4 regions of the Cytobacillus sp. FSL R5-0569 genome follow, and region 4 is predicted to be linked to each of the others. Evidence: riboswitches for the same ligand, from Rfam matches in the RefSeq annotation. Region 4 holds a riboswitch; each other region holds the start of a gene.
The links. Region 4 has a riboswitch for cobalamin ahead of MKX78_RS02255 (ABC transporter substrate-binding protein). Riboswitches for the same ligand answer to the same signal wherever they lie in the genome.
Positions count from the first base shown of each region.

Region 1 (7,568 bases), 620 kb from region 4:
TTCGCTCGTTCAATCGCTTCATCAAGTCCTTCCACCGCTCGTGCGTCTGTTCTTGCTATTATCATTAGATGAGGGGCAACTTCTTTAATTACTCTAATTTTTTGTATCATTTCTTCTGATGTTACAAGCTGTTTTCCATTTAAATGGCCACATTTTTTCGGTAACTTTTGATCCTCTATCTGCACAGCAGCCACTCCAGCTTCTTGCATTTCTACAGCTGTTCTTGCCGCATTTAATATCCCACCGAACCCTGTATCAATATCAACAAGTAATGGCAAATTAGTTGCTCGAATAATTTCTTTCGCCCTTTCTGCCATCTCAGTAGATGTAACCATACCTAAGTCTGGCAGTCCTTTACTTGCCGTATATGCAGCGCCTGATAAGTACAGAGCATGAAAGCCTGCTTGTTTTGCCATTAAGCCTGCCATTGCATCATGCGCCCCAGGTATTTGCAATATATTCTTATCTAGCATTTTTGAACGAAATTGCTCAGCTAAATCTTGTTGAGTCACAGGTTTATGAACAATCCATGCCATCTTGCATCCCCTCCTAGATTAAGAATAAATTCATAAATTCATTTACTGCCATCTCTTTTAACGTTTCTTGATCGGAAATAGCTCCAGCAATGCTTTTTTGTGCCTTGTTTGAAAAATGAGTTTTAATATTATACTCGAATTTCTGCAATACTTTTGGAATCGCTTCGTCACGGCGGAATCGATGACCTAATGGATATTCACATTCAATCTTCTCAGAAGAAGTTCCATCCTTATAATGGATTTGAACTGCATTAGCGATTGAGCGCTTGTTCGGATCTAAATAATCCTTCGAGTATTGCAGATCTTCCACTACCTCCATCTTCTCTCGTAAGGTGTCTACTCGGGGGTCGCTAGCTACATCATCCTCATAATCCTCAGCGCGAATATTTCCTTTTAATAAACCAATAGCTGTAATGTACTGAATACAGTGATCGCGGTCAGCTGGATTATGTAATGGACCTGTTTTATCGATAATCCTAATCGCTGATTCATGTGTGGTAATCGTAATTCGATCGATATCGCTTAAATCACCCACATCGCCATTTTGATGAAGTGAAACGGCACACTCCGCTGCAGTTTGCGCGTGAAATTCTGCCGGATAAGAAACTTTGAATAACACATTTTCCATTACATAAGCACTTAACTCTCTTTGTAGGGTAAGTTTTTGCCCTTTAAACAGAACGTCTTCAAATCCCCAGTTAGGTGCAGATAAGACACTGTTATAGCCCATTTCACCTTTCACAGCCATCATAGCTAACTGAACACCCCTACTTGTCGCATCTCCAGCAGCCCATGATTTTCTTGAACCCGTATTTGGCGCATGACGATATGTCCTTAATGCAGAATTATCCACCCATGCAAGTGATAATGCATGAATCACCTCTTCTTTTGTTGCACCAAGCATCTTTGCCGTAACAGCAGTTGTTGCCACTTTAACAAACAGTACATGATCTAAACCCACGCGATTTAAACTATTATCTAGCGCTAATAATCCTTGAATTTCATGAGCCTTGATCATCATTTCCAGGACTTCAATCATTTTAACTGGCTCTTTACCAACTGAAAGACGTTGCCTACTTAAATAATCTGCAACTGCCAAAATACCACCAAGGTTGTCAGAAGGATGCCCCCATTCAGCAGCTAACCATGTATCATTGTAATCCAGCCAGCGAATCATACAGCCAATATTAAATGCACCTCTAATGGGGTCTAATTCAAATGATGTACCAGGGACTCTTGTTCCATTAGGTACAACCGTTCCTGGCACAACAGGACCAAGTAGTTTTGTACATTCAGGATAATCAAGCGCTAATATTCCACAACCAATTGTATCGAGCAAGATATAATGTGCCGTGCGATAAGCCTCTTCACTTGTTATTTCATAATCCAATACATAATCAGCAATTTCCGTTAAAATAACATCGGTTTCAACCTTTTCATTCGTTTTCAGCATTTACTCGTACTCCTCCTCAATTTGGTAAAGTATGACGTGCACCTGAATAAATGACCCGCGGTCTAAATAAGCGGTTGTTTTCATGCTGTTCAATGACATGGGCACATAAACCAACCGTTCTTGCACTAAAGAAAATCGGTGTGTAAAGTGGGATAGGAATTCCTAACATGCCATAAACCGGTGCGGCATAATAATCTAAATTAGGGTATAGCCCTTTCTCAACTTCCATGATTCTTTCTCCTGCTTCACATTTTCGAAGCAACGAATCATCTCCATTTTGTATGGATAACTCCTGTAGAGCTTCCTTCATCATTAATGCTCTTGGGTCCATTTTTTTCATATAAACTCTATGACCAAAGCCCATAATCTTTTCTTTTTTAAATAGTTTTTTATAGAAGAGACCTTCCACGCCAGCGACACTTTCCGCTTCATTCAACATGTACATAACCGCTTCATTTGCACCGCCATGCAAGCTACCTTTTAAACTTGCAACTGCGCCCGTTAACGCTCCAAATAGATCGGATTGCGTGGAAGCAATTACTCTTGCTGCAAATGTTGAGTTTGGCATTTCATGTTCACTATATAAAAGTAATGATTGGTCAAATACTCTTTCTTCTAAATCGGAAGGTACTCTACCAGTTAACATATAGAAAAAGTTGGCACTATATGATAGGGATTTATCCGGTTCAATTCTCTCCAGACCTTGTAATATACGATAACTGTTAGCTACAATTGTCGGAACTCCGCCAAGTAGACGATAAGCTCTTTCTTTATTTGCTTGCTTCGACCTATCATCTAAGGTCGAATCATATCCAGCCAAGCTTGAGATGCCAGTGCGGAGCCCATCCATTGGATGTGTTCCTTTTGGTAAATGAGTAAAAACCTCCATTACGGCCGTTGGTATTTCATAATAGGACTTTAACGTATTAGCTAATGAATTTTTTTCCTCGTCTGTTGGTAATTGATCTTCTAGAAGTAAATGGATAATATCTAAATAGCTTTTCGTTTTTGAAAGTTGAATTAAGTCATAACCTTTTATGACAATCTCTCCATGAACAGTATCTAAAAATGAGATGCTGGTCTCAGAAGCTATGATTCCCTCTAACCCTGGTATATACTTCTCCTCCATGCTCACAATCATTTTCCTCCCATCCAATTACATCATGCCTGACAATGCTGTAAGCCCTTTCAGCATTCCTTAAATATATTTGGATCTTCTCTTCTTCTACAGAGAGTGTTCGGATGTCTTCTTTATACTGATCTAATACTCTTTTTAAACTATAACTCTCAGCAGAATAGCTGTTCATCATGATCGTTGATTTCATTATGTTCACATAATAAGGAACGGTTCCAAACAAAGCTTTTTCCTCCGTTCTTGCTCACCTTTTTACCATATCAATCCATTAAAAAAACAACTTCTAGAAAGAAGTTGTTAAGTTCAAACGAATACTAAAATAAACATGCGACCTTGGCATGTATTCATTACCCGTACTTAACACCTCCTATATCCACGTAGGAATTGATGTTTACACTAAACAGGCAGGTCTCCTGGCTTATGGTCAACATGATACGAAACCTTCCCATCTCCATTTTTAGGAAACAGTGGTATCTTTCATATCACTCGCAAATACAGTTGCGGGACAGCGACGGAATCCAACCGTACTTCCCTTTTAAGTAAATAGACAAGCGAGCATTCTATTTACACCTATTTTTGAAAATATTCAATTGTTCTATTTAAATATATCAATATTTTAGAAAATTGACAATTATTTTCTTAATTGTACTACTTTTCACTTTTAACTAACACTTGTTATTATAACAATTTAAATGTCGCCTACAAACATCTCTTAAAAGAAATACAATTTTAACATAACATTTACCATTTTACAGAAAAAAATCTATCGCCCATAGACAGACAAGACGGCTTTTTGTTATAGTATATTAGTTACCATTGATAACTATTTTAAATGAGGTGAATATTATTATTGCTAGCCAAAGGTTCTTTCATCACTTTATGATGCTTTATCGCCCTTTTGAGAATAGACTAAACAGCTTATTAACGAAACATCAATTACAACGGGCACAGTGGACAATCCTTTATTATCTCTACCATTTTGGTCCAACAACTTTAGTAGAGATTGCTGCATATCAAGGTGTCGAAAAGCCAACAGTTACGAGGACCATAAATCAGCTTGAGGAATATGGATATGTAGAAAAAATCCCAAGCATGGATAAACGTGAAAAGAAAATGAAAATAACGAACGAAGGTGAACGCATATACAAAAAAATCCGCATTCCGATTGATCAGTTCGAAATGGAAATATTAGAGGGAATCACACCTGAGGAACAAGAAGAATGTATTCGTATTTTTGATAGTATTAAAAGCAATTTGTAAGGAGGAAGAAAAGAATATGAGTTCAACAAAAGAAAAATTATGGACCAAGGACTTTATCACCGTTTCTTCCGTAAACTTTTTTCTAACATTAGTGTTTTATTTATTAATGGTTACGATTGCGGTGTATGCCGTTGAAGCACATCATGCGACCGCCAGCCAAGCTGGCTTAGTTACTGGCATATTTATTATAGGAACATTGGTAGGAAGATTGTTTATCGGTAAATATATTGATCGTATTGGACGGAAGAAGACTTTAATCATTGGCTTACTATTATTTAGTTTATCAACAAGTCTTTATTTTATTGAAATTGATGTCAATTTCTTACTTATTACCCGCTTTATCCACGGTTTAACATTAGGGATGGCAAGTACAGCAAGTGGTACAATTGTCGCTTCAGTTATACCGCAAACAAGGAAAGGTGAAGGAATCGGCTATTTTAGTATGAGTAATACTTTAGCGACAGCAATAGGACCTTTTATCGGTATGTTAATGAGTCAATACACAACTTTTCATACGATTTTCATTTTTTGTTTGATTCTTGGTATTATTGGCCTACTTATCGGGTTAACTGTGAATGTGAAAGAGTTAACTGAAGATCAAAAAGCTCAATTTCAATCATCTGGTTTTCAATTATCTAGCTTTATTGAACCAAAGGCACTTCCAATTGCACTCGTCACATTAACAGTCGCATTTTGTTATTCAAGCGTCTTGTCTTTTATTAACTTTTATGCAATTGAAAAGGACTTAGTAAATGCTGCTAGCTTTTTCTTCTTTGTCTATGCCATCGCTGTCTTACTATCCCGTCCTTTCACTGGTAAATTAATGGACAGCAAAGGGGCAAATTACGTGATGTATCCAGCGTTCATTTTATTTGGAGTAGGTCTATTCTTACTTAGTAATTCATCAAATGGTGTTATGTTATTAGTGGCGGGGGCTTTGATTGGCTTAGGCTTTGGTAATATGCAGTCTTGTACACAAGCGATTGCGGTCAAATTAACGCCATCCCATCGCATGGGGCTAGCTACTTCCACCTTCTTTATCTTTCTCGATGGTGGTTTAGGTTTTGGACCCTATTTATTAGGTTTACTGATTCCTATAACTGGCTACAGTATGTTATACATTTACATGGGGATAGTGTCGATTGCTTCAATTATTCTTTACTTTTTAGTTTATGGACGAACCGAACATAATGGGAGTAAACAGACACATCAAACAGCATCAATGTAAAATAAGGTATGCTATAATGAAAGAAGAGACTCCACGTAATGGAAGTCTCTTCTTTCTAATTAAAATGGTTTATTCGGTTCATATGTCGGTTGTTGATTCGTCACTTCATACTCATAACTTTTCTCCATTGCTGCTTGTACTTCTTCTGACTGTTCTAATTCTGTATCCATTTGATTGTATTGTTGAGCTTCATTTTGAGCAGCAATAATTTTCTCATCCACTTGATTATCATACTTTTTTTCCATTGCTTTCACTCCCCTTTTATAAGATGTCTCGCCTATTTTCCCCCTCAAAAAAACGATTTATACAAAATAATAAAAAAGGAGACTGTTCCATGAAGGAATTAATTAAAAACCATCTCCCGCATCTTCAGGAAATACAGATTGAAAGCAATCATTCTGGTTGGGATCATCATATTTATATTGTTAATCAAACATATGTCATCCGAATACCAAAAACAAAACAAGTATTAGTGAAAATAAAAAAGGAAATAAAGCTACTTCACCAGCTCTCATATCTTTCTTCCATTATTGAAATACCAAATTATCTTCCATTTTATAATAAAGACGGACAAATGATTGGTGTTTTTTACCACTTCATTAAAGGACAAGCATTATCTCATTCATTGATTACTCCTCCTTTATATGAAGCCAAGCGGTTAGGAACATTTCTTACAGAATTACATCGTCTGGATATAGATGAAGCAAAGAAATGTAATATAGAAGAACTACATAGTGAAAATTATTGGGCGCAATTACATCAAGCCCTGATTAAAAAAATATTTCCGTTCTTAAAAGACGCAGAAAAAGAAGAAATTGATAAAATGTTTTTAGCGGTGTCAAAATTTAAAGAAGCAAAAGTGGTGATTCATGGTGATCTAACAAGTGCCAATATCCTTTATCATCCAAGCAAAAAGGAAATATCAGGAATTATAGACTTTACAGATACGCAAATAGGGGACCCGGCGTTTGACTTTGCAGGGCTATATTGGGATTTCGGAGATCAATTCACCAAAGAAGCTCTCGCATCTTATCAAACAAAATTCAATAAAGATGAAATGTATAGAAGAGTCACTTCCTTTTACGGCTTACAACCAATATTTCACAAATGGTTGAAAAACGTCAATGACCAGGATGAAAAAGTTGTTCGACAATCCATAAGTACAGGAATGACCAAAATACAAATTATGCACAGATAAGTTTAACAGTATTCTACAACTATTATTAGAAACCGGACAAATCCATATAATTTTGTCCGGTTTCTTGCTTATTATTACTTCGTTATTCCATCCACGCTGGCTTTCCAAATCCTTGAAACTCTTCGTCGATAATTTTTTCAAATTCTGCAGACTCGACCACTTCTTTTAAGTCTTTCGCATATTGTTTATCTTCAAAGTCTGCTTTAACTGCAACCACGTTGCGATAATCATCAAGCATATTTTCTAGTGCTAATGCACTTAATAAGTCCATATCGGCTGCCAACGCAAAGTTACCAGGAACTGCAGCAAGATCCACACCCTCAAGAGATCTTGGTAATTGTCCTGCTTCAATCGGTTGAAAAACTAAATTCTTTTTATTCTCCTTCACATCTTTTTCAGATACTGTTAGTGGATCGGCGTTTTCATCAATCGTAATTAGACCTTCGTCATTTAACGTATTTAAAGCGCGTGCTGCATTCGTTGGGTCATTTGGAATAGCAATGGTTGCACCGTCTTTAATCTCATCAATTGAATTAAACACATTCGAGTAAATCCCCATTGGGGCTGTTGGTACAATAATTAATGGTGCTAAGTCCATGTTATTTTCTTTCTCAAAATTCTCCAAGTAAATTGTATGTTGGAAAAGGTTAGCTTGTATATCATCTTCATTTAAAGCTTTGTTAGGTTGGATATAATCGCTAAACTCTACGACAGTTACTTTATATCCTTTTTCCTCTAGACCAGGTACAATAGCTTTT
Region 1 is NZ_JBBOWW010000001.1:1,036,554-1,044,121, reverse strand. It holds gene prpB (methylisocitrate lyase) at 1-536, opposite strand, end outside; gene MKX78_RS05470 (bifunctional 2-methylcitrate dehydratase/aconitate hydratase) at 550-1,989, opposite strand; gene mmgD (citrate synthase) at 2,006-3,127, opposite strand; gene MKX78_RS05460 (hypothetical protein) at 3,072-3,347, opposite strand; cobalamin riboswitch at 3,511-3,713, opposite strand; gene MKX78_RS05455 (MarR family winged helix-turn-helix transcriptional regulator) at 3,941-4,384, shown strand; gene MKX78_RS05450 (MFS transporter) at 4,401-5,612, shown strand; gene MKX78_RS05445 (hypothetical protein) at 5,672-5,857, opposite strand; gene MKX78_RS05440 (aminoglycoside phosphotransferase family protein) at 5,947-6,810, shown strand; gene MKX78_RS05435 (MetQ/NlpA family ABC transporter substrate-binding protein) at 6,893-7,568, opposite strand, start outside.
Region 1: linked by a shared signal. The riboswitch ahead of MKX78_RS05460 (hypothetical protein) and the one ahead of MKX78_RS02255 (ABC transporter substrate-binding protein) in region 4 are both predicted to bind cobalamin.

Region 2 (7,568 bases), 180 kb from region 4:
GGAGACTAATGGCTGTTGATTGATATCGTGTTTTAGTCTTACTTTAGTGAACACTATATAAAATATAATTTATCACCATATAAAAGAGTGCTAATTATCGAGACCACAGTTTAAGCTCATGCTGTGGTTATTTTATTATGGTTTGAAACATTATTATGCTAGATATTAATATTAATTTTAGAATTTTGTTAACATTACTACTATCTGTTTCGTCTTATAAGCATAGGAGGAGGGATATGAGAGAAGCGTTGGATATCGATGTCTTGAATAGAGAGTTAAATATTGTTTATAAATATTTATTAAAAAAAGGGGTACCCCACATAGATGCTCAAGATGCTGTGCAAGAAACAGCGCTTAAGTATATCAAATTATCTGACACGATTCGTTCATCAAAGGTACGAAGTTGGTTAATTCGTGTGGCATTGAATTACCATTATGACCAATGTCGCAAAAATAAGAAATACCACTTTAATTTAGATGAACATAGTGGTGAGCCGGAAAGTACGGAAACCCCCGAGGCGCTAGTTATCTCAAAAGAACGTGCGAGAGAATTGTCTAGTATACTCAATCAGTTAAAACCTTTTTATGCAGAGATTCTACTATTAAAATATCAATCAAATTTCACATATGAGGAGATAGCTATCATTTTGGGGATAAGCATTGGCGCTGTGAAGATTAATTTATACCGCGCTCGAAAGAAATTATTGAAATGTTTGGAGGAGGCACGTGATGACGAATCATAAAAAGGATGAAATGGATTTTATTAGTGATTCACTATTCCGGCGTTCAGTAAGAAAGGCAAGATGGAAGCAATTTGGCTTATATTTTTTAATTTCTACGATATCCGTTCTTATTTTAATCTTCTTAGTTTTTAGTGGTGTTCAATATCTTATCAATAAAAAAATAGAAAGTGGTATGGATGAGGATTTAAACAGTTGGTCGAAAGGAGCAGGTATTATCAGCCATAATACTACCTTTCATTATAATCTCTTTAGCGCCATTGGTGAGACGGTCTATTTTAAGGAAATTGGAGGAAGACAATTTGTTTGGAATAAAGAGACAAATGAATATCCAGCGATAGGTAGAATCAAGCTTGTTAGTCGAGCGAGCGGTTTAACTGAAGGAAATAAGGTAGATGAAGAAACTAAAAGGGTTGTTCGGTACAACCAAATGAATAATGAGCGTATTGTTGATTTTTATTACCCTCGAATCAACTACAGTTATTTACCTCAGGAAATTGATATAGCTGTAGGACTCGACAAAAACACATTAGTAGAAGTAGCAATATCATTTGATGAACCGATGACTCCTAAAGAATTGGGTAATATCATGGGTGTGGAGAATATCGACTGGTTATGGGTTAATGAGCACACACCGAAACCAACAGAAGGAAATCCTGACCTGCATCATGTGTTGAATGGTGATAACTCTTATGGATATGGTGTTTCAGAAGACGATCCTTATTATAACGATGAATCAGAAACGCTAATTAGTGGAGCCATGATAAGCGGCACACCAGAGGAGTTGGAAAGGTTTAGAGATATAAGTATCATTAGGGCATCAGTTTTAGGGGTAACGATTGATAAATATTAGGATAAAAGGGGTACTCGTATGAATAACAATTACAAATGAAAGATACAAAGGTTATATCGGAAGAAAATTAATGAAAATAAGCAAGATGAGGCCGCAAATGGTCTAGAGCTTCTCCTCGTCGTTTTGATTGTAGTGGTGTTCGTTTTTTGAGTGCGAATGTGAACTGGTTTTGACGTAGTATCATCTCTGATTTGGTAAACGAAAAGGTACAAATACCCAACCAACAGTAATGTGAATAAATAAGAGAGGATGCACCCACTATGAAAAAGCTGTTCCTAAATATGATAAGTATTATTTCTTTCGCCCCTTTTATTACACAAGTCACGCAAGCAGATGTGACGAATAATCTGCGGAAGTTAAAGGATTATAGTTGGTTTAATGCTTATTTGCAGAATGAGATTTATCGCAACTTAATCATCCATAATGTCCGGGTACGGAATGTGATTGGTGAATTTAACGAAAAGAGATTTAACCATGGTTCTTATCAGAAGAAGATGGATAAGAAACTAAACACTGTACTATTAAACGAGGAAATCCGAACGAATGTATAATCGTTCGGATTTCTGTTTGTTTATTCGCCTTTTTTTACAAGTAATTTTTCCCGCGAGAGTTTGGCAGCTTGCACCATGACTGTTAGGGCTGCGACGGTTTCGTCAATGCCTCTTGTTTTGAGGCCGCAGTCAGGGTTAATCCAGAAAAGTTGTGGGTCTAGTACTTGTAAGGCACGGTCGATGTTTTTCGTTAGTTCGTCGAGTTGTGGCACCCGAGGGCTGTGAATGTCATATACACCTAAGCCGATACCTTGTTCGTAGGTGCTTTCTTCAAATGAGTGAATGAGTTCGCCGTGGCTTCTTGATGTTTCAATGGAGATGACATCAGCGTCGAGTGCTTGAATGCTTGAGATAATGTCTTCGAAATCGGAGTAGCACATATGCGTATGAATTTGTGTTTCATTTCTGACAGAAGTAGTGGCTAGTCTAAAAGCATAAACAGCAGCGTTCAGATAATCTCCCCACTTCTCTTGTTTGAGTGGTAATCCTTCACGAATGGCTGGTTCGTCTACTTGAATCATCCGGATACCATTTGCTTCTAGTGCTTCTACTTCTTTTCGAAGGGCAAGGGCAATTTGGTTTGCGACTTCGTAACGAGGGATATCGTCGCGGACAAATGCCCAGTTTAAAATCGTAATCGGACCAGTGAGCATACCTTTTACCGGGTGATCTGTTAAGGACTGGGCATAGACTGTTTCTGCAACTGTCATTGGCTGTTCAAATGAGACATCTCCATAAATGAGTGGTGGTTTGACACAACGAGAGCCATAAGACTGCACCCAACCGAATTTTGTGAATTGGAATCCGGCTAATTTTTCACCGAAGTATTCGACCATATCTGTGCGCTCGAATTCGCCATGAACAAACACATCAAGGCCTAGCTCTTCTTGAATATCAATCCACTTTTTAATTTCCGTTTTGATATATGTTTGATAGTCAGTAGCAGTTAACTCTCCTTTACGCCATTTTAAACGATTTCTTCTCACTTCCTGTGTTTGTGGGAAGCTTCCAATCGTTGTTGTAGGTAGGAGTGGTAGTTGGAAGGCTGTTTTTTGTGTTGCTTGACGAACAGAATAAGGTGTTTCGCGCTCTGCTAGTGATGATGGTAAGTTTTGAATGGCTGTTTGTACTTGTTGATTGTTTCTAATAGAAGATTGATTTAGTGCCCCGATAGCAGTTCGTCTCTCGTTTATCTCATCTTGGATTTGCTCTTTTCCTTCTCTTATTCCTTTCGTTAGCACTACGATTTCTTGTAATTTTTCATCAGCAAAGGTGAGTGCGGTCTTTAATGTATGATCTAGTGTTTCTTCAATTTTGACTGTAACGGGTACATGCAATAAGCTGGATGAAGGCTGGATGATTAAGCGATCTTTCGGAACAATTGCTGTAATTTCTTCTAGAAGAGAGAGCTTATTATCAAGTTTGGCGCCCCAGATATTACGGCCATCGATGACACCTGCAGCTAATACTTTATCACTTGGGAAGCCGAATTTTTGTAAGGAAGCGAGGTTTTGACCTGCATCATGGACAAAATCAAGGCCGATCGCTTGCACAGGTAATGAGGTAACAGCTTCATAATAAGTGATGCTTTCAAAATACGTTTGTAAAATGATATTTATCTGTGGTGCTGCCTGGTGTAATGTTTGGTAAACTGCTTGATAGAGTGAGATGTCTTCTTCTGTGAGGGTAGTTGCTAAAATAGGTTCATCGATTTGTACCCACAAGGCACCTTCTTGCTGTAATTCTTTTAAAATTTGTGCATAAAGAGGAACGAATTGATTGACGATTGATTTGAATTCACTTTCTTTATAGCCTTTTGATAATTTCACAAACGTAATCGGGCCCAAGATAACCGGTTTCCCGTCGATTTCAAGCTTCTCTTTTCCTTCTTTATAAAAGGCAAGTGGCCGGTTTTCAGCAAGTGTTGGCGTGAGGTTGTTGAGTTCTGGCACGATGTAGTGATAGTTTGTGTTAAACCATTTGGTCATTTCAGCTGCCACGGCATCTTTGTTCCCTCTGGCAATATCAAAATACGTTTCGATATCAACCTTCCCACCTCTGTATGTAAAACGCTCAGGAACAAGTCCAAACATCACAGCTGTATCAAGGACATGATCATACAGTGTGAAATCGCCAACCGGGATGAGATCAACGCCAAGTTGTTTTTGCTTCTCGAGAGAGGATAAACGAATGACTTCCATTTGTTGCAGAAAAGTCTCTTTATTCAACTTACCACTCCAAAATTGTTCTAGAGCTTTCTTCCACTCCCGCTTCTCGCCAATTCTTGGATAACCTACATTTGAACTTTTTACTTCAGTCAATTTAAACACTCCTTTAGATTGTATTTTCTCAACAAAAAATCTCTCTATTTATTATTAAATGAGAGATTCATACGCAATATTAACTAGAGTTGAGACCATTTGATTTGCTCAACACGTATTCATCACTCCTCTCTATGCATCCGTAGAGTCTAAGTGCAAACAACAGACAGGTCTCCTGACTTCGGATTATCGCTCGTTATCCCTTCCCATTTCTATTATGAAATAGTGGTCAATGATAAGTCGCTCTCCTTCACAGTGGCGGGACCGTGCCGGCATTCCACCGGGCTTCCCTTTTAAGCAATCATGCATCTGTTGCCTTTGTTATTAAGTTTTGAAAATACAAAAGACCTCTCTAATTAAAAATAGAGAGGTCTTTATCCTCTCTTATTTGCCAAAGCTATTACACTTTGCAGGAATTAGCACCTTTTTAACAAATAATTGTTAAAGGTTGCTGGGTTTCATCGGGCCAGTCCCTCCACCTCTCTGAATAAGAGAATTACATATTTATAATATTTTGAATTTTAAAGATAGATTAGCATAATAAATGGAAGCTGTCAAAATAAATTCTTCATCAGTGATATATATCATCAGATTCAAGCCACTTGCGAAATTTATGTAGATGGTAATAATGCTTGCCATTAAGAATGACTTTTGGTGCGTGAGGATGCTTCTGTAATAGATCCTTCATGTCTGCTTCACTTAAATAAAAGTAAAGATGAAGGTGGCTTTGCTCCACAAGTAAATGATTCATATTACCTTCATTTTTACTACTAAATTGCTTCAACCCATTGCCTATGAAATAGCCAAGTAATGCTAAACCGACGGCAATCCAAATAAAATTCAACTCGAATTCCAATTTGTAATCCCCCTTAAATACATATATATCTACTTTAACATCTCCTAACGAATAGTAATAATATATTTTTTAGTGCCGAATCCGATCAATGCCCCCATAATTAAACCAATCTACCCTGTCTATCGCACCATCTTTCATAGATTGTATACTTGTCCGAGAACAAAATTGGCCAAGCTGTATATATTGATATTACTTAGTGTTTTTCTCGGGTTTGTGATGGAAAAGGCTATAGTTAGCACAAAGGAGACTATTAATTTTGCTGAAGGAGAGAAGTGAAGTGTTATGAATCTATCTGTTATTATTCCCATTCAGAATGAAGAATCTACGTTGTCAGCCGTTTTAGAAGAGTTAGTGAAGATTGAGCCATATGAAATCATCGCTGTTTTGAATGGTTCAACAGATGGATCGGAGAAAATAGCGGAAGCATTTGAATGTAGAAAGCTTGTTTATAAAGAACCTCTAGGGGTGGATATTGGACGAGCAATTGGTGCAAGGGAGGCAAAAGGAGATACGCTTCTTTTTATTGATGGTGATATTGTCGTTAGAGCACAGGAGCTACAAGCACTGCTTGATGGCATTCGGGATGGGGCTGATATTGCCCTAAATGATTTAAGCTGGACAATGAAGCGCCCCATTAGACCACATCCGACAGCAGTATCAAAGTTCTCTCTTAATCATTTTTTAGGTAAAGGTGAGTTATCCGTTAATTCCTTAGTCGCTGTTCCTCATGTTATGAAAAAATCAGCGCTTGATACAATTGGTTGGGAGAATTTAGCTTGTCCGCCATTAGCTCATAGTATAGCTGTGATGAAAGAATTAAAGATGAGTGCACCAGTAGCCATTGATGTGATTGCTACAAATAAGATTCGACCGAAACATCAACAGAAGATTACGGGCTCCTCTTTTTCATTTTCAACAAGTTTAATAATTGGTGACCACTTACGTGCAGTGGCCCAACTGATTGAAGAGAGAGGATTTCGCGGTGGTTTAAACGATGGCAGGCGAAATCGGCTATCTTTTAAGGAATATGTACAAGCCTTTTCGGTAAAGGAAGCGAAACGAGCGAAGTATAGTGCGATTATTCCTGTAGGGAAGGAGCCGGATACGATTGCTGAAGTGATTGCTGAGGTAAAGAAGGCAGGCATTGATGAAATCATTGTTGTGTTAAATGGAGCAGATGAACGAACAAAGGAAAAGGTAGAAAAGTCAGGTGTGAAAGTGATTGCGTTTGACCAGGCACTCGGACATAACATTCCAAGAGCGATTGGTGCGCTTCACAGTACAGGAGATATCTGTTTGTTCTTAGATAGTGATTTTGTTATCAAAGCAGAAGATTTAACCCCTTTTATACATGCTGTAGAAGAAGGGGCAGATATTGCTTTAAATGATTTAGAGATATTGCTCGACCGTGCCCATCCGTTGCATTCTGTGAGTGCTGCTAAGTACCTTCTGAATATGGCGCTGAAAAGAGAGGACCTCACCGTTAATTCTCTCACTGCTATTCCACATGCAATGAGCAGGAAAGTGATTGACGAGATTGGTATCCTCACATTAATGTCTCCACCGTTATTTCAAGCAAAGGCAATTCTAAAAGGATTTAAAGTCGAATCCATTCATTATGTCGATGTCGTCAAGCCAAATAAAATTAGAAAACAGCATCACAGGCAAGCCGATGGTCGGGTCGAATCAACTGACCGGATTCTAGGTGACCACATTGAAGCATTTTCATATTTACTATCGTTCAATCAGAGATGCGGTTATACAGATGGCAATCGAAAATGGGACATGCTCCAAGGTCAAATAGATAGAGTTGCTGTTATTGGTCTCGGCTATGTTGGTCTCCCACTGGCTCTCCACTTAGCAAAAAAGGGCTGTCATGTAACGGGCATCGATCAAGATACTCATAAGATTGAGTTATTACAGCAAGGGAGCAGTTATATTCCTGATGTAAAAGATGAAGAGCTGCAAGCGGTTCTAAATTTCATTCCAAAACATACGGATGCAGCTATAGCTTTGCTTAAAGCCGCTGAGTATATCATCGTCACAGTTCCAACCCCAATTGACGAACATCATGAACCGGATTTAAGAGCGATGATTGCCGTTACTAACTATCTTTGCCAATATTTACAGACGGGACAAACGATTATTTATGAAAGCTCTACTTATCCGGGAACAGTAGAAGAGGTGATTGAGCCTATATTCACACGCCATCACTTTAAAGCTGGTGAAGACTACTACTTATGTTAT
Region 2 is NZ_JBBOWW010000001.1:236,147-243,714, forward strand. It holds gene MKX78_RS01270 (RNA polymerase sigma factor) at 237-743, shown strand; gene MKX78_RS01275 (anti sigma factor C-terminal domain-containing protein) at 730-1,593, shown strand; gene MKX78_RS01280 (hypothetical protein) at 1,854-2,144, shown strand; gene metE (5-methyltetrahydropteroyltriglutamate--homocysteine S-methyltransferase) at 2,165-4,465, opposite strand; cobalamin riboswitch at 4,614-4,793, opposite strand; SAM riboswitch class I at 4,847-4,959, opposite strand; gene MKX78_RS01290 (DNA-binding protein) at 5,037-5,321, opposite strand; partial or broken gene MKX78_RS01295 (glycosyltransferase family 2 protein) at 5,604-7,115, shown strand; gene MKX78_RS01300 (nucleotide sugar dehydrogenase) at 7,107-7,568, shown strand, end outside.
Region 2: linked by a shared signal. The riboswitch ahead of metE (5-methyltetrahydropteroyltriglutamate--homocysteine S-methyltransferase) and the one ahead of MKX78_RS02255 (ABC transporter substrate-binding protein) in region 4 are both predicted to bind cobalamin.

Region 3 (7,568 bases), 2.4 Mb from region 4:
AGTGGAGAAATGAACCATATTTAAAATTTCTTTCACTTTACATAGGGTACCGGGGTATAATATAATATGTGTAAGGGAGGCGATTCAATGGGATATGAAGAAGATCAGGTAAGAGAAGAAACAATGTGCCTAGAGCATGCAGATAGACGAAGTCATCATTCAGATAAAGTAAAAAAGAATTTAGTCACTCGATTGAATCGTATCGAAGGACAAATTCGAGGTATTAAAGGTCTAATTGAAAAAGATACGTATTGTGATGATGTGATTACACAAATATCCGCAACACAATCTGCCTTAAATAGTGTCGCTAAGATTTTACTTGAAGGTCATTTAAAAGGGTGTGTCATTGATCGGATAAATGAAGGTGACGAAGAAGTGTTAGATGAATTTCTTATTACAATTCAAAAATTAATGAAAAAATAGGAGGATTTTAAACATGGAAAACGTAATTTTACATGTAGAAGGAATGTCTTGTGGTCACTGTGTGAAAGCGGTGGAAAGTAGTGTTGGTGAACTTAAAGGAGTAGACACGGTTAAAGTAGATTTAAATAGAAAAGAAGTCAAAGTTGCTTTTGATGCTTCATCTGTAAAGCTTGATCAAATTAAAGAAACAATTGATGATCAAGGTTATGAAGTTAAATCTTAATCGTGCAGCTTTGCACGATTTATTTTAAATGTTTATATAGGGTAGTAGGGTATAGTATTTAAAGAAAGGTGTGGTAGGAGCATATGTCTAATCAAGACGATTCTCACCAAAAAATTCATTTGCCAATTACGGGAATGACTTGTGCTGCCTGTTCTGCGCGAATCGAAAAAGGGTTAAGTAAAATGGATGGTGTAAACGAAGCGAATGTGAATCTCACTTCTGAAATAGCAACCATTTCCTATAACCCTCAAATAGTAGGAGAACATGCATTTCAGCAGAAGATTAAAGATCTAGGCTACGAAGTTGTTTTAGAGAAAGCTGAGTTTGATATTTCAGGAATGACTTGTGCTGCTTGTTCTGCGCGAATCGAAAAAGTTTTAAATAAACAGTCCGGTATTGCGCAGGCAAACGTGAACTTAGCTTTAGAAACAGGTACTGTAGAATACAATCCTGAACAGGTTTCAGTTGAAGAAATTATTGCAAAGGTAGATAAGATTGGGTATAGCGCTTCGCTAAAAACAACAGCCAGTGCAAATGATGTGAGGGAACAGCATATTAAAAAGCAGCAAAAGAAATTTATCGCTGCTGCTATCCTTTCTCTACCATTACTTTGGACGATGGTTGGGCATTTTGAATTCACTTCATTCATTTTTCTACCAGATTTTTTAATGAACCCTTGGATACAGTTAATTTTGGCGACACCTGTACAATTTATTATCGGTTGGCAATTTTATACTGGTGCATATAAATCATTGAAATCTGGTAGCGCGAATATGGATGTACTTGTTGTATTAGGTACTTCTGCAGCTTACTTTTATAGTTTGTTTCTAACATTACAATCGATGAATGCAACACATGGTCATCATGTTGAGCTCTATTATGAAACGAGTGCGATTATTATTACCCTTATTTTGTTAGGGAAATTATTTGAAGCACGTGCAAAAGGAAGATCATCAGAAGCAATAAAAAAATTAATGAATTTAAAGGCTAAAAAAGCCGTTGTATTAAAAGAAGGGAAGGAAACCATTGTCCCTGTTGAGCAAGTAATGCAAGGCGATATGGTTATCATTAAGCCTGGTGACAGAATTCCTGTAGATGCAGTAATCATTGAAGGGCATTCAGCAGTTGACGAATCAATGTTAACAGGAGAAAGCGTGCCAGTTGATAAGAAAGCTGGTGATGAAGTAATAGGAGCAACTGTAAACAAAAATGGCCATTTAACAGTTGAAGCAACAAAGGTTGGAAAAGATTCAGCGCTTGCGCAAATTATTAAAGTAGTCGAGCAAGCACAAGGGTCAAAAGCACCTATTCAGCGGTTAGCCGATAAGATTTCGGGCATCTTTGTTCCCATTGTGGTAGCTATTGCCCTTGTTACCTTCTGTATATGGTTTCTTTTCTTGCAACCGGGTGATGTAGCTAGTGCGTTAGAAAAAATGATTGCTGTACTCGTCATTGCTTGTCCTTGTGCACTAGGATTAGCGACGCCTACTTCAATTATGGCAGGGTCTGGCCGTTCAGCCGAGATGGGTGTTTTATTTAAAGGTGGAGAGCATCTCGAGATGACACATGAAATTACAACTGTTGTGGTTGATAAAACAGGTACTGTTACAAATGGTCAGCCTGTATTAACCGATATCATAGTCGAGCCTGGAACAAATGAGGCCCATTTCCTTTCCATTGTTGCTGCGAGTGAGAAGTCATCTGAACACCCTCTTGCTGAAGCCATTGTGAAAGGGTTAGAGGAGAGAAATATAGAAAAAGTAAAAAGTGAATATTTCGAAGCGCTACCGGGTTATGGTATCTCTGCGAAAGTTACAGGAAAAGATGTACTGATTGGTACAGTTAGATTAATGGTAGAGAATGGGATAGACTCCTCTTGGTTCTCGAAACAAATGAAAGAATTAGAAGGTGAAGGAAAAACAGCTATGCTTGTGGCTATTAACGGTAGAGCAAAAGGCCTCCTTGCTGTAGCTGATACGATAAAAGATTCATCAAACGAAGCGATTCAAAGGCTACATGATATGGGGTTAGAAGTTATTATGATGACTGGAGATAACCAGTTAACCGCACAAGCCATTGCTAAAGAAGTAGGTATATCAAAAGTCATTGCAGAAGTCTTACCAGAAACGAAAGCAGAAGAAGTAAGAAAGCTACAAAGTCAAGGGAAAAAGGTAGCGATGGTAGGAGATGGTATTAACGATGCCCCAGCATTAGCAACTGCCGATATCGGCATGGCTATCGGTACAGGTACAGATATTGCCATGGAAGCAGGAGACATTACACTTATGCGTGGTGATCTAAATAGTATTGCTGATGCAATCATGATGAGTAAAAAAACCATTCGTAATATTAAACAGAATCTTTTTTGGGCGTTTGGCTATAATACAATCGGTATTCCTATTGCAGCTGCAGGTTTCTTAGCACCATGGTTAGCAGGTGCTGCGATGGCGTTTAGCTCTGTGTCCGTTGTATTAAATGCACTTCGTTTGCAACGTGTAAGATAAAAATAACAAGTTCCGTATGAATTTCTATAAAACATTCTATACAATAAACTGAATGAGAAAAACAAGCTAATTTAAATAGTTAGTTTGTTTTTCTATTTTTATAGAAGACATGAAGAAGATTGGTAAAAAAATTTTGTCCTTTAAGATAAATTATTTTCTTTTAATATGGAATATACCTTTAATTAATTTTTGCCCCACAACTTTAACACCATTGATTTATTTCAACAATTCTATGATTTTTTAATTTATTTACCAAAAAACTATTACTTTTCTGGTTTAAGCATACTCGTTTGAAGGTAAAAAAGTAGAGTTGGTCAGCTTGAACAATTTTTAATGGATTTCAAGACTTTTTTACACAAATAAGAAATGCTATTATTTATTATGGTCTTAAATTTACCGCTAAAAGAACGAAATGTATATTTTAGATTTAGATAAAAGAAATAAATTGTATTCTATGAAATGATGTGATATGATTACTCATACAATCTCAGATACAATATATAGTTATTTTTTTACTTCTTAACAACTACATATAGTAATTGGTTGAAGGAGTCCAAATGGACTTAAAATGGGAATCCGGATAAGCCGGAGCTGTACCCGCAACTGTAAGTGTGACGAAAAGAGGAAACCACTGTTCTTTTGAAAGAATGGGAAGGCTCTTAGTAGATTGATACACAAGCCAGGATACCTGCCTTCTTAATCAAAAGTTTCAATTCTTCGGGGCTTGAGAAGATGAAACGACAGTTGATGAAAAGAGTGTATTGTACACTTGTATTTATACTGTCGTTTGATCCGCTCAAGGTGTAACTGGGGCGGTTTTTTTTATGCCTAAATTTGATAGAAATAGTTTGAAGGAGGAAGGAATTTGAAAACAATGATTGATACGACAGTCAATTTTGAACAATTATATCAACAATTCAACAACTTACCAATTAGTGCGTTAGAAAAGCGTGCAGATCAATTAAATCACTTAGAGTTAGATAGTTTCTACGATCAGTTAATACTAGAATGTCTTTCTTACATAAATGTTAATGAACCTGATTGGACATATGTGGCTGCCCATTTATATTTAAAGAAGATTTATCAACAAGCAGCTGAGAACCGAGGGTACAGTGGTCAGGCTTATGGTGATTTTCATTCTTTAATTCAACAATTAAGTGATATTGATATTTATAGTCCTATTTTATTATCTAGTTATACAAAAGAAGAAATTGATGAATTAGGCAAAGAAATTGTCCCTGAAAGAGATCAGCTCTTTACTTATCTCGGGATCAAAATGCTTACGGATCGTTATGTAGCAAAAGATCGCCAAAAGAGGATTTTTGAATTGCCTCAAGAACGCTGGATGGTTATTGCAATGATTCTTATGCATCAAGAAGAAAAAAATCGGCTGCAATTAGTAAAAGAAGCTTACTGGGCAATGAGTAACTTATTTATGACCGTAGCTACACCAACTTTATCTAATGCAGGTAAGAATTGGGGACAACTATCTAGCTGCTTTATCGAAACAGTTGATGATAGTCTAGATTCAATTTATGACAGTAATACAGACATTGCTGCACTATCTAAAAATGGTGGTGGAATCGGCGTTTATTTAGGTAAGATTCGTAGTAGAGGTAGTATGATTAAAGGGTTCAAAGGCGCTTCATCTGGGGTGCTTCCATGGATGAAACAACTAAATAATACAGCTGTAAGTGTCGATCAACTTGGACAAAGACAAGGGGCAATTAGCGTTTATTTAGACGTTTGGCACAAGGATATCTTCTCTTTCCTTGATGCAAAGTTAAATAATGGTGATGAAAGATTGCGTACACATGATTTATTTACCGGTGTATGTCTACCTGATTTATTCATGGAAAAAGTAGAAGAGCGTAGTAACTGGTATTTATTTGACCCACATGAGGTTCGACAAAAAATGGGCTTCTCACTAGAAGATTATTATGATGAAGAAGTTGGTGCAGGTACTTTTAGAATGAAATATCTAGAATGTGTCAATAATGAAGAGCTATCGAAGAAGGAAATTCCTGCTATCGATATTATGAAGTCTATCATGCGTAGTCAATTAGAAACTGGAACACCATTTATGTTCTATCGGGATGAAGTGAACCGTATGAATGCAAACGCACATGCAGGTATGATCTATTGTACAAATCTTTGTACTGAAATCGTTCAAAATCAAAGTGTAACAACAAGAGAAGAAGAGTATACAAAAGATGGTAAAATTGTCATCGAGAAAACACCTGGAGATTTCGTCGTATGTAACCTGTCTTCTATTAACCTTGCCAAAGCAGTGAATGAAGCAGTCATAGAACGATTGATTCCTATTCAAGTAAGAATGCTGGACAATGTAATTGATATTAATAAAATCCCTGTTATCCAAGGGCAGTTAACGAATAAAAAGTATCGCGCGATCGGCTTAGGTACTTTCGGCTGGCATCATTTATTAGCTACTAATAAGGTCGTTTGGGAAAGCCCTGAATCATTAGAATTTGCAGACCGACTTTACGAGAAAATTGCTTACTTAACAATTGAAAGTTCTATGAATCTAGCTGAGGAAAAGGGAGCCTACCCCGCATTCAATGGTTCAGATTGGCAAACAGGTGCCTATTTCGAAAAAAGAGATTACCTGAATGCTGATAGCGAACTTGATTGGCAAGGACTAATGGAAAAAGTGAGAGCAAAAGGAATTAGAAACGGCTATTTACAAGCGGTAGCACCAAATGCGTCAACTGCATTAATTGCAGGTAGTACACCGAGTATTGATCCAATCTTCAACAAGCAATACTCAGAGGAGAAAAAAGACTATCGTATTCCTGTAACTGCACCAGACCTAAACGCTCAAACTACGTGGTACTATAAATCTGCTTACCATATCGATCAAAAATGGAGCATTGCTCAAAATGCGAAACGTCAAAAGCATATTGACCAAGCAGTGTCATTTAATCTTTATATTAAAAATACGATTAAAGCAAAGGAATTATTAGATCTTCACGTATCGGCATGGAAAAACAGGCTGAAAACAACGTATTATTTACGTTCTACTTCCACAGATATTGAAGATTGTGAATCATGCTCTAGCTGATTTCACCGAGAGGAGAATGAAATAAATGAACACTTTAAATAAACGTCCCATTATGAATCATGAAGCACCAAACCGTTCAACAGGTATTATTAATGGAGAATGTTCGAACGTTTTAAACTGGGATGATGTAAGATTTTCCTGGGCTTACCCTAAATATAAAAAGATGTTATCTAATTTCTGGACACCATTTGAAATTAATATGTCTCAAGATATTAAGCAATTCCCTGAGTTATCTGAGGACGCACAAGAAGCCTTTTTAAAGATTATCGGTTTACTAGCGTTACTAGATAGCATTCAAACTGACTATGCTGGGAAGACAGCAGATTATTTAACAGATTCTAGTCTTTCAGCGTTAATGATTATTCTTGCACAACAAGAAGTTATTCATAATCACTCGTATTCTTATATTCTTTCTTCGATCGTTTCAAAAAGTAAGCAAGATGAGGTCTTCGATTATTGGCGTACAGAACCAACATTAAGAGAACGAAATGATTTTATTACAAATGGTTATAAAGATTTTGTAAAAGAACCGACGGCGGAAAATATGTTAAAATCAATCGTTTATGATGTAGTATTAGAAGGCTTATTCTTCTATTCCGGTTTCGCTTTCTTCTATTATTTAGCGAGAAATCAAAAAATGGTATCTACATCAACGATGATTAACTATATTAATCGTGATGAACAAATTCACGTTGATTTGTTTGTAAAAATCTTTAAAGAAATCTTAAACGAGCATCCTGAATTAAACACACCAGAATTGCAACAATTTGTAAAAGATACCTTTAGAAAAGCTGCAGATCTCGAAATTGAATGGGCACGTGAGGTAATCGGTGATAAAATGGATGGTATTCTTATTACTGACCTTGAAGCATACATCAAATTTTATGCCAATGTCCGCAGTAATCAATTAGGATTTGAACGACCGTTTGAAGGATTCCGTAAAAATCCACTCCGTTGGATTGTTGCTTATGAAGAGGTAGATCAAGGCAAATCTGATTTCTTCGAACAAAAATCAAGACAATATACAAAAGTGAATCAAGTCGATAATGGATTTGATGAATTATAAGTTTTATAATAAACCTTGCATATCATATGCAAGGTTTATTATTTCTTCTTAATAATTGAAGAAATGATAAGCTTTAAGAAGAAGAGGTGTTTCTTGTGAGAAAAATTTTAATTGTTGATGATGATCAACATGTTCGCTATTTAATGAAGGATAGTTTACAAAAAGAAGGCTATCACACCACTGAGGCAAAAGATGGACAGGATGCGATGGCAATATTAGAAACGGAAGTAGTCGATCTTGTTATTGCGGATATAATGATGCCGAACATGG
Region 3 is NZ_JBBOWW010000001.1:2,782,732-2,790,299, reverse strand. It holds gene MKX78_RS14110 (metal-sensitive transcriptional regulator) at 88-423, shown strand; gene copZ (copper chaperone CopZ) at 437-646, shown strand; gene MKX78_RS14100 (heavy metal translocating P-type ATPase) at 730-3,150, shown strand; cobalamin riboswitch at 3,683-3,860, shown strand; gene MKX78_RS14095 (ribonucleoside-diphosphate reductase subunit alpha) at 4,025-6,232, shown strand; gene MKX78_RS14090 (ribonucleotide-diphosphate reductase subunit beta) at 6,258-7,298, shown strand; gene MKX78_RS14085 (response regulator transcription factor) at 7,394-7,568, shown strand, end outside.
Region 3: linked by a shared signal. The riboswitch ahead of MKX78_RS14095 (ribonucleoside-diphosphate reductase subunit alpha) and the one ahead of MKX78_RS02255 (ABC transporter substrate-binding protein) in region 4 are both predicted to bind cobalamin.

Region 4 (7,568 bases):
AAGGCAATTTTCGTTAAGTGGAAAATAAGTATAAAATATAAGCATATCACGACACTTGCACCAATAAAGCCGTATTCTTCGCCAATGACACTGAAAATAAAGTCTGTGTGAACATCGGGGATATAAACTTGTCTCTCATAAAAACCTTTACCACCCAATTCTCCCGAGCCGATAGCATGAAGAGAATTGTACAGTTGTAAGCCAGCTCCTTGTTTATGTGTATACGGATCTAACCAAGCATAAATTCGCATCAATTGGTAGTTATCCACTGATAGATACTTTAATAATGTTTCAGGAGCCCAAATAATGTAATAGATGATGGTTCCACCTACAGCAGCAACTGTTCCGTAAACAGGGAGGATAATTTTCCAAGTAATACCAGACACAAGTAGAATCCCCGTGAAAATAGCGATAATAACGAGCGCCGTACCCAAATCTTCTAAAATGATTAGTCCTAGCGGAACACAAGTAACGAGCCCAAGCTTAATAAACAGTATAAGGTCATTTTTTACCGTTTTCATGGTGTATTTTGCATAATGATCTACAATTACTTTACTTAGTGCGAGGATAAGAAATATTTTAAAGAACTCGGATGGCTGCAAAGAAGGTCCTGGTAGACCGTTGTACCAGAGCTTAGCTCCTTTTACTTCATATGCAAGGGACTCTGGTGCGATAAAAAGTCCTGCTTGAAGTATTGTGCCGATACCGAATAAGATCCAGGTCATTCGCTTTATCTGATCAGAATCAAAGTACATAATGGTGGCGATAACAATCATACCTACACTATAAAAGATTATTTGTTGTAGCACGAAGTTATCTGGATACTGTGCTGTTGTTTGCCCGCTATAAATAGCAGTGCAACTAATGATGCAGAACAAAAATAATATCAGGGCTAATGTCCAATCAAAGCGATCATTCTTTTTTTGTATACGATCCATATATAAACACCTATCTTTATTTTATACATTCAGGTAATGCTACGAACAGAAAAAAACCATTAGGGATCTTCTGCAAAGGAATATGTTTAAACGTATATATAGACGTACCGAATTGAGAAAGAGTTTCCTTATTTACAATATAAAATAAAAAAGTAATGTTAAGTTAAGTAGGAAATAAACATTGTGGCAATACCAAAATACGTAACAAGTGAGAAAATGTCATTTAATGTTGTAATAAGAGGCCCGGAAGCTATGGCTGGGTCTATCCCGAATTTGTATAATAGTAAAGGAATAGTTGCTCCCGAAAGTGTCCCGATAATTAAAGTAAGAAGTAGGGAAACTCCGACAACTAAGCCTAAATAAATATTTCCTTGCCAAAAAAATGCAATCAGTGCGATTAAAATACCACAAGTGACACCAATAATCACGCCTACCCCTAATTCCCTAAGAATCAGTTTCGTAACCACTTTTTTATTTAAATCATTGGATACAAGCCCTCGGACAACTACAGCTAATGATTGCGTACCTGTGTTACCTGTCATACCAGAAATCATGGGCATGAAAAAGGCGAGGGCTACGACTTGCGATAAAGTAGCCTCATACCCGCTTATGATACTGCCTGAAATAATGCCGATGAATAATAAAAGGATGAGCCACGGTAACCTTCGATAAGCGGCGACGAAAGCTTTCGTATCAAAGTCAATTGCCTTACCGGAAGCGGATAGTTTTTCAATATCTTCATTCGCTTCTTGGACAACAACATCCATCAAGTCATCAACAGTGGCAATACCCATTAGCACATTTTCTTCATTCACAATTGGAATAGCAAGAAAATCATATTTTAAGACCATGTTTGCAACTTCTTCTTGGTCTGTCGTCACTGCAGCTGAGATGACCCGTTCATACATAATGTCTTGGATAACCTCGAGGGGCTCTGCGATTAGTAAGTCACGGTGAGAGACAACCCCAACTAATTTTCTGTCTTGATCTATCACGTATAAATAATTAATCGTTTCAGCATATTCTGCAAAGGATTTTAACTTCTCTACTGCTTCTCGGACTGTGTAATAATCACGAATCCATACAAAACGGTTAGTCATTAAGCGCCCGGCAGTTTCTGGTGGATAGGTCATCATATTCTGAATGATGCGAGATTCACTTTGTTTCATACCGGCAAGGAGACCTTCTATTTTCTCAGCTGACATATCATGAAGTAAAAGGGCGAGGTCGTCATTGTCCATTAGATCCAAGACTTTTCCTGTTTTCTCATTTTCTAATTTATTTAAAACCTCAAGCTGCATGTCTTTATTCAATTCCTCTAGCAACTGGGCAAGGCGGTCAGCAGTCATAAATAATAAGAAGCGCTTCTTATGCTTTTCAGGCAGATGATCATAAGCTTGAGCAATATCATACGGTTGCAGTTCATCTAAAATCCTGTTAAATTCTTTTTGTTTATTATCTTTTAATGCTTTGATGATCAATAAAGCGATTTGGTTTTCTGTCATCGTCTGAATCATAAAGCTCAAGTCCTTTCAACCGAGGATATACCTTAAATTGTAAACGGAGATTATATGCTTATCTTACCATTCTTTTACTGGGAAAATCATGATTTCTTAAAGTAATGTATGATTTAAAAGTTAAGATTGTATGCTAATCCATTAGTTATTTTCATAGTATGTGTTAGAAGTGGATTGTTATCATTGGTTTGATATAAAAAGGTTTTTTAGGGTATGAACAAAACTCAGGAATTGAAATAGTTATTTTGTAATGTTTTTTTAATAATCGTATTTCCTTATCTTTGCTAAAATGAAATGGATGAAATGACGCATTGTATCGTGTGTTTGTGATTTACATGTAGTTAGTATAAATTATTGCAGTAAAACGAAATAGTTGTGTGGTATGAGGGTAATAACAAAGGTGGTACAATTTAATTTGCTCTTCGTCTTTCTATTTTCAGTTCGGAGGTTTCTAAATTGCGAAAGAAAAATCATAGTGTTCGAGATCTCATCTATATCTTATTAAACGAAAAGGACCAGTCCGTTATTTCTTATGGAATTGAATTTTCTGAGTTTATGCAATCATTACAGAACAGGACAGGGCATCTTCTATTAGTGAAGCATCAGTATGATAATGGGGAACTGAATGTACATACCATGTTTGATTGGGTGGCTCATGAAGACCTGCCAGCACTAATAAATGAAGATGTTTATAGTTATGGTGATTTTTGCTGGATAGATTTCGAGGAGGAAGAATCGTTAAATGAATTGCCTGCTCAAGCAATTGCTGAGCTCCTATATCTTAGTCATGTAAAGGAGCATTTAAAGAAACCTTTCTATAACCATTTAAGCAATCGTTATTGTTATTTAGCGCATGATGACGGTTGGTTAAATAAGGTCTATTACCGAGACTGGCAGGACTTTTACAAAATGCTTGGCGACGTTGCTGCTATGAAGATGGAGCATTTAAAAGTAGAAAAATCTTTATTAGGCCTAAAAAAGAAAAAAACATATCCGCAAGTTCCAGAAGGCGCGTTAAGGGCATTAAGAAATTTAATGAAGGAAGGCCTGGTAATTTCTTTTGAACAGAGTGAGCAGACACGTACAAAAATTAATATACCGCTCTGGACAGTTGGAGATTTCACTAATATGGATGATATGTATGATGAGTTCGAAGCAATGAGGAAGGAAGCCACTCCAGACGCGAGATTGGTTTTTGATAAAAAACTGAAAGAATGGCAAGTAACTGATTCATAAAAATAATAATGCACCACAAAATATGATAAGGTATAATAAAATCGACAGAAAATTGTAGATTTAAGGAAATAGGTGTCAATTTTTGACTTAATAGGGGAAATTGGTGTAAAACCAATGCGGTCCCGCCACTGTAACTGGTTAATAAACAAAGAAAACTGCTATATATGTTGTATAGGAGGAGCCTTTGATTATAAACCATAAGCCAGGAAACCTGCCTATCTTCCATAAACACTGTAACCTACGAGGATAGGGGGTGTTTGGTAAGGCTTCTTTGTCGTGATTATTCCTTCCAAACATCTCCTACTAATGGGGATGTTTTATATTTTAAGGAGGGTCAATCATGAAGAAATGGTATTTATTTTTAGTCTCGATTCTACTATCAGCAGGTATTCTTGCTGGATGTGGGAATGACACAGCTGAACCGAAAAAAGATGGAGAAGAGAAGGTTGAAGAGAGTACTGAAACTAGCGCTTTTCCTGTAACATTAACGGATGCTGCGGATCAAGAAGTGGTGATTGAAGAGGAACCAGAAGCGATTGTTTCATTAATCCCGAGTAATACTGAAATCGCTTTCGAATTAGGGTTAGGTGAGAAGGTAGTCGGTGTATCTGATTTTGATAATTATCCAGAAGAAGTAGCTGATATTGAAAAAATCGGTGGACAAGAATTTAATGTAGAAGCAATTATTGCTTTAAATCCAGATGTTGTATTAGCACATAATTCAGGAGCGCATAATAGTACTGAAGGCTTAGATCAATTAAGAGATGCTGGTATTACTGTTCTTATTGTCAATGATGCACAGAATTTTGAAGAAGTATATGATTCCATAGAAATGATTGGTAAAGCAACAGGAGCAACAGAAGAAGCAAATCAAACAGTTGAGGAAATGAAAACCCGTTTGGCAGAAATTGAAGAAAAAGCAAAGTCTGTTGAAGAGAAAAAATCTGTCTTTGTAGAAATCTCTGCAGCTCCTTCTTTATATACTGCCGGTCAAAAAACATTTATTGATGATATGCTCAATTTGATCCAAGCGGAAAATGTAATTGAAGAAGAAGGTTGGCCACAAATTGACGAGGAAGCTGTCATCGAAAAAAATCCTGATGTGATTATCACTACATACGGGTATTATACGGAAAATGCGGTAGAAACCCTTTTAAGTCGAGAAGGTTGGCAAGATGTAACAGCCGTTAAAGAGAAGCAAGTCTATGATGTGCACTCTGATAAGGTAACTCGTACAGGTCCTAGACTTGTAGAAGGAGTAGAGGAGCTTGCAAAAGCGATTTACCCAGAAGTATTTAAATAATAGAGGTGTTGCTAATCTCTGTGCGTTCGTTTTCTTATGTGTAGCAATGATGATGGGGATTTCTATAGGGACTGTTTCAGTGCTACCGTTAGATATATTCAATATCATTGGAGCGGAAATCTTACGTTTACCGATAAGTAATGATGTTAATCCAATGCATAGTAATATTGTTATGAATATTCGCTTGCCTAGAGTCGTATTGGCGGGCTTCGTCGGGGCATCACTTGCAATAGCAGGTGCTGCCTTTCAAGGTTTATTAAGGAACCCTTTAGCAGACCCTTATACATTGGGGGTGTCTTCAGGAGCTTCTGTTGGTGCTGTATTAACGATCTTTCTCGGTTTATCCATTCCGTTTGTTGGCACCTTTACTTTACCGTTATTTAGTATTACAACAGCTTTTCTAACGATAATTGTTGTCCTTTTCTTTGCGCGACAAATTGATCGTGGCATGAGAGTAGAGACAATCATTTTAACCGGTATTATCTTCAGTTCTTTTCTAGGTGCATTTATTTCCTTAATGATTGCTTTAACCGGGGATGAACTGAGACAGATTATTGGGTGGTTGTTAGGAAGCGTATCGATGAGAGGTTGGGACTATGTTCAAATCATCCTTCCTTTCTTTATCATTGGTTCTGCGATGCTTATTGCCAATAGCAAGGAATTAAATGCGATGTCATTCGGCGAAGAAAGAGCTCGTCATATCGGGGTGAATGTACAGAAACGTAAGATGATGGTCTTAATTGCCGGATCGATTTTAACTGGTGCCGCTGTAGCAGTGTCAGGTACAATCGGATTTGTCGGCTTAGTCATTCCGCATCTGACCAGATTGCTATGGGGACCAGACCATAGACACTTGCTTCCTTTATCGATGATGACAGGTGCGGGGTTTTTAATACTTGCTGATTTATTTGCAAGAACAGTCATTTCACCTACTGAGTTACCTATTGGTGTCATTACTGCGTTAATTGGTGCACCAGTTTTTGCTATCATTCTAATTAAAAGAAGAGCGGAAGGCAGAGGATAATGTGATGATGTATAGCTTACGAAAAATTAACGGTGGTTATGGAGGCAAGCAGGTCATTCATGATGTTTCCTTTGAAGTAGAGAAAGGACAGTTATTCGGCATACTTGGACCGAATGGGAGCGGCAAGTCGACAGTTTTAAAGATGCTAAGTGGTCTTATACCGGTCACATCTGGTGAAGTTTATTTAAAAGATCAACCAGTACAAAATTATAACACGAAGGAAATAGCGAAAATCGTTGCTGTCCTACCTCAACATGCCGAACATAGTTTTTCTTATACAGTAAAGGAATTTGTATCACTTGGTCGCTATGCTCATCAAAGTGGCTGGTTCCAAACATGGTCTGAAGATGATGAAGAAGTGGTTCAACGATCGATGAAACAAACAGGCGTACAGCATTTTGCACATAAAAATATTACTGAGCTATCAGGTGGAGAGAGACAACGTGTGTTTTTGGCACAAAGTCTCGCACAAGAACCAGAAATATTATTACTTGATGAGCCAACCAATCATTTAGACTTATCCTATCAAAAAGAATTGCTAGATATGTTAAAAGAATGGACTGAGAAAAAGGGTTTAACGGTCATATCCATTTTTCATGATTTAAATTTAGCCGGTTTATATTGTGATCAAATCGTTTTATTAAATGATGGAAAAATAGTCTGCAATGATAAACCTAATGAAGTATTGCAAGAAGCACGTATTATAGAAGTTTATGAGACTGAAGTGAAGAAGCACGGCCACCCGAAAGTACCAGCACCTCAAGTAGTCCTAATACCTGAGGAGAAATGGCATAATGAAGAGATTATTACACCTGCTATATTAATGGTGAATGCAGAATATATTACACTTCAGTCTGCCCAACCTCTAAGGGTAATGTCATCAGGTGTTGTTGGTTCTGGTATTGGCTGGTATCAAACATTTGTTAATCGCCATGTTGATAAAAGTTATAACTGTGATGATTTTTATGAGGAGATGGTAGATTTTCTTATAGAAAAAGGGTTTGAGCCTTCGGAAACGGTTGGTATGATGACAGCGGTATATACGGATGATGTGATCTACGAATTTTACGAAATGGATCTGTTCTCTGTGTTGATCGTGGTCACAGCAGGTGTAGGAAACGCTGTCGATGCTTCGATGGCGAGCAAACATAAAGAGGTAGTAACCCCAGGCACTATAAATAGTTGGATATTTGTCAATGGTCATCTTTCTGAAGAGGCATTTATTCAAGCAATGATGACGGCAACTGAAGCGAAAGCAAAAGTATTAATGGATTTAGAAGTAAGAGACAAAGAAACGGGGACAGTTGCCACGGGCACATCTACGGATAGTATATTAGTTGCTGCAACACAAAGTGGAGAGAAAATAGATTTCGCTGGAACAGTTACACCCCTAGGAAAAATAATTGGAAAAGGTATTTACGAATGTACACAAAAAGCGATTCACAAGAGTCGTAAAAGAAAAAAGGAAACAGATGATGATTGAACATTTAATCGCATTAACAATAGCAGTGGTCATTGACCGATTCATAGGTGACCCACCGCAATGGCCG
Region 4 is NZ_JBBOWW010000001.1:421,008-428,575, forward strand. It holds gene MKX78_RS02240 (FtsW/RodA/SpoVE family cell cycle protein) at 1-938, opposite strand, end outside; gene mgtE (magnesium transporter) at 1,097-2,455, opposite strand; gene MKX78_RS02250 (hypothetical protein) at 2,912-3,691, shown strand; cobalamin riboswitch at 3,745-3,924, shown strand; gene MKX78_RS02255 (ABC transporter substrate-binding protein) at 4,032-4,994, shown strand; gene MKX78_RS02260 (FecCD family ABC transporter permease) at 4,960-6,018, shown strand; gene MKX78_RS02265 (heme ABC transporter ATP-binding protein) at 6,026-7,501, shown strand; gene cbiB (adenosylcobinamide-phosphate synthase CbiB) at 7,494-7,568, shown strand, end outside.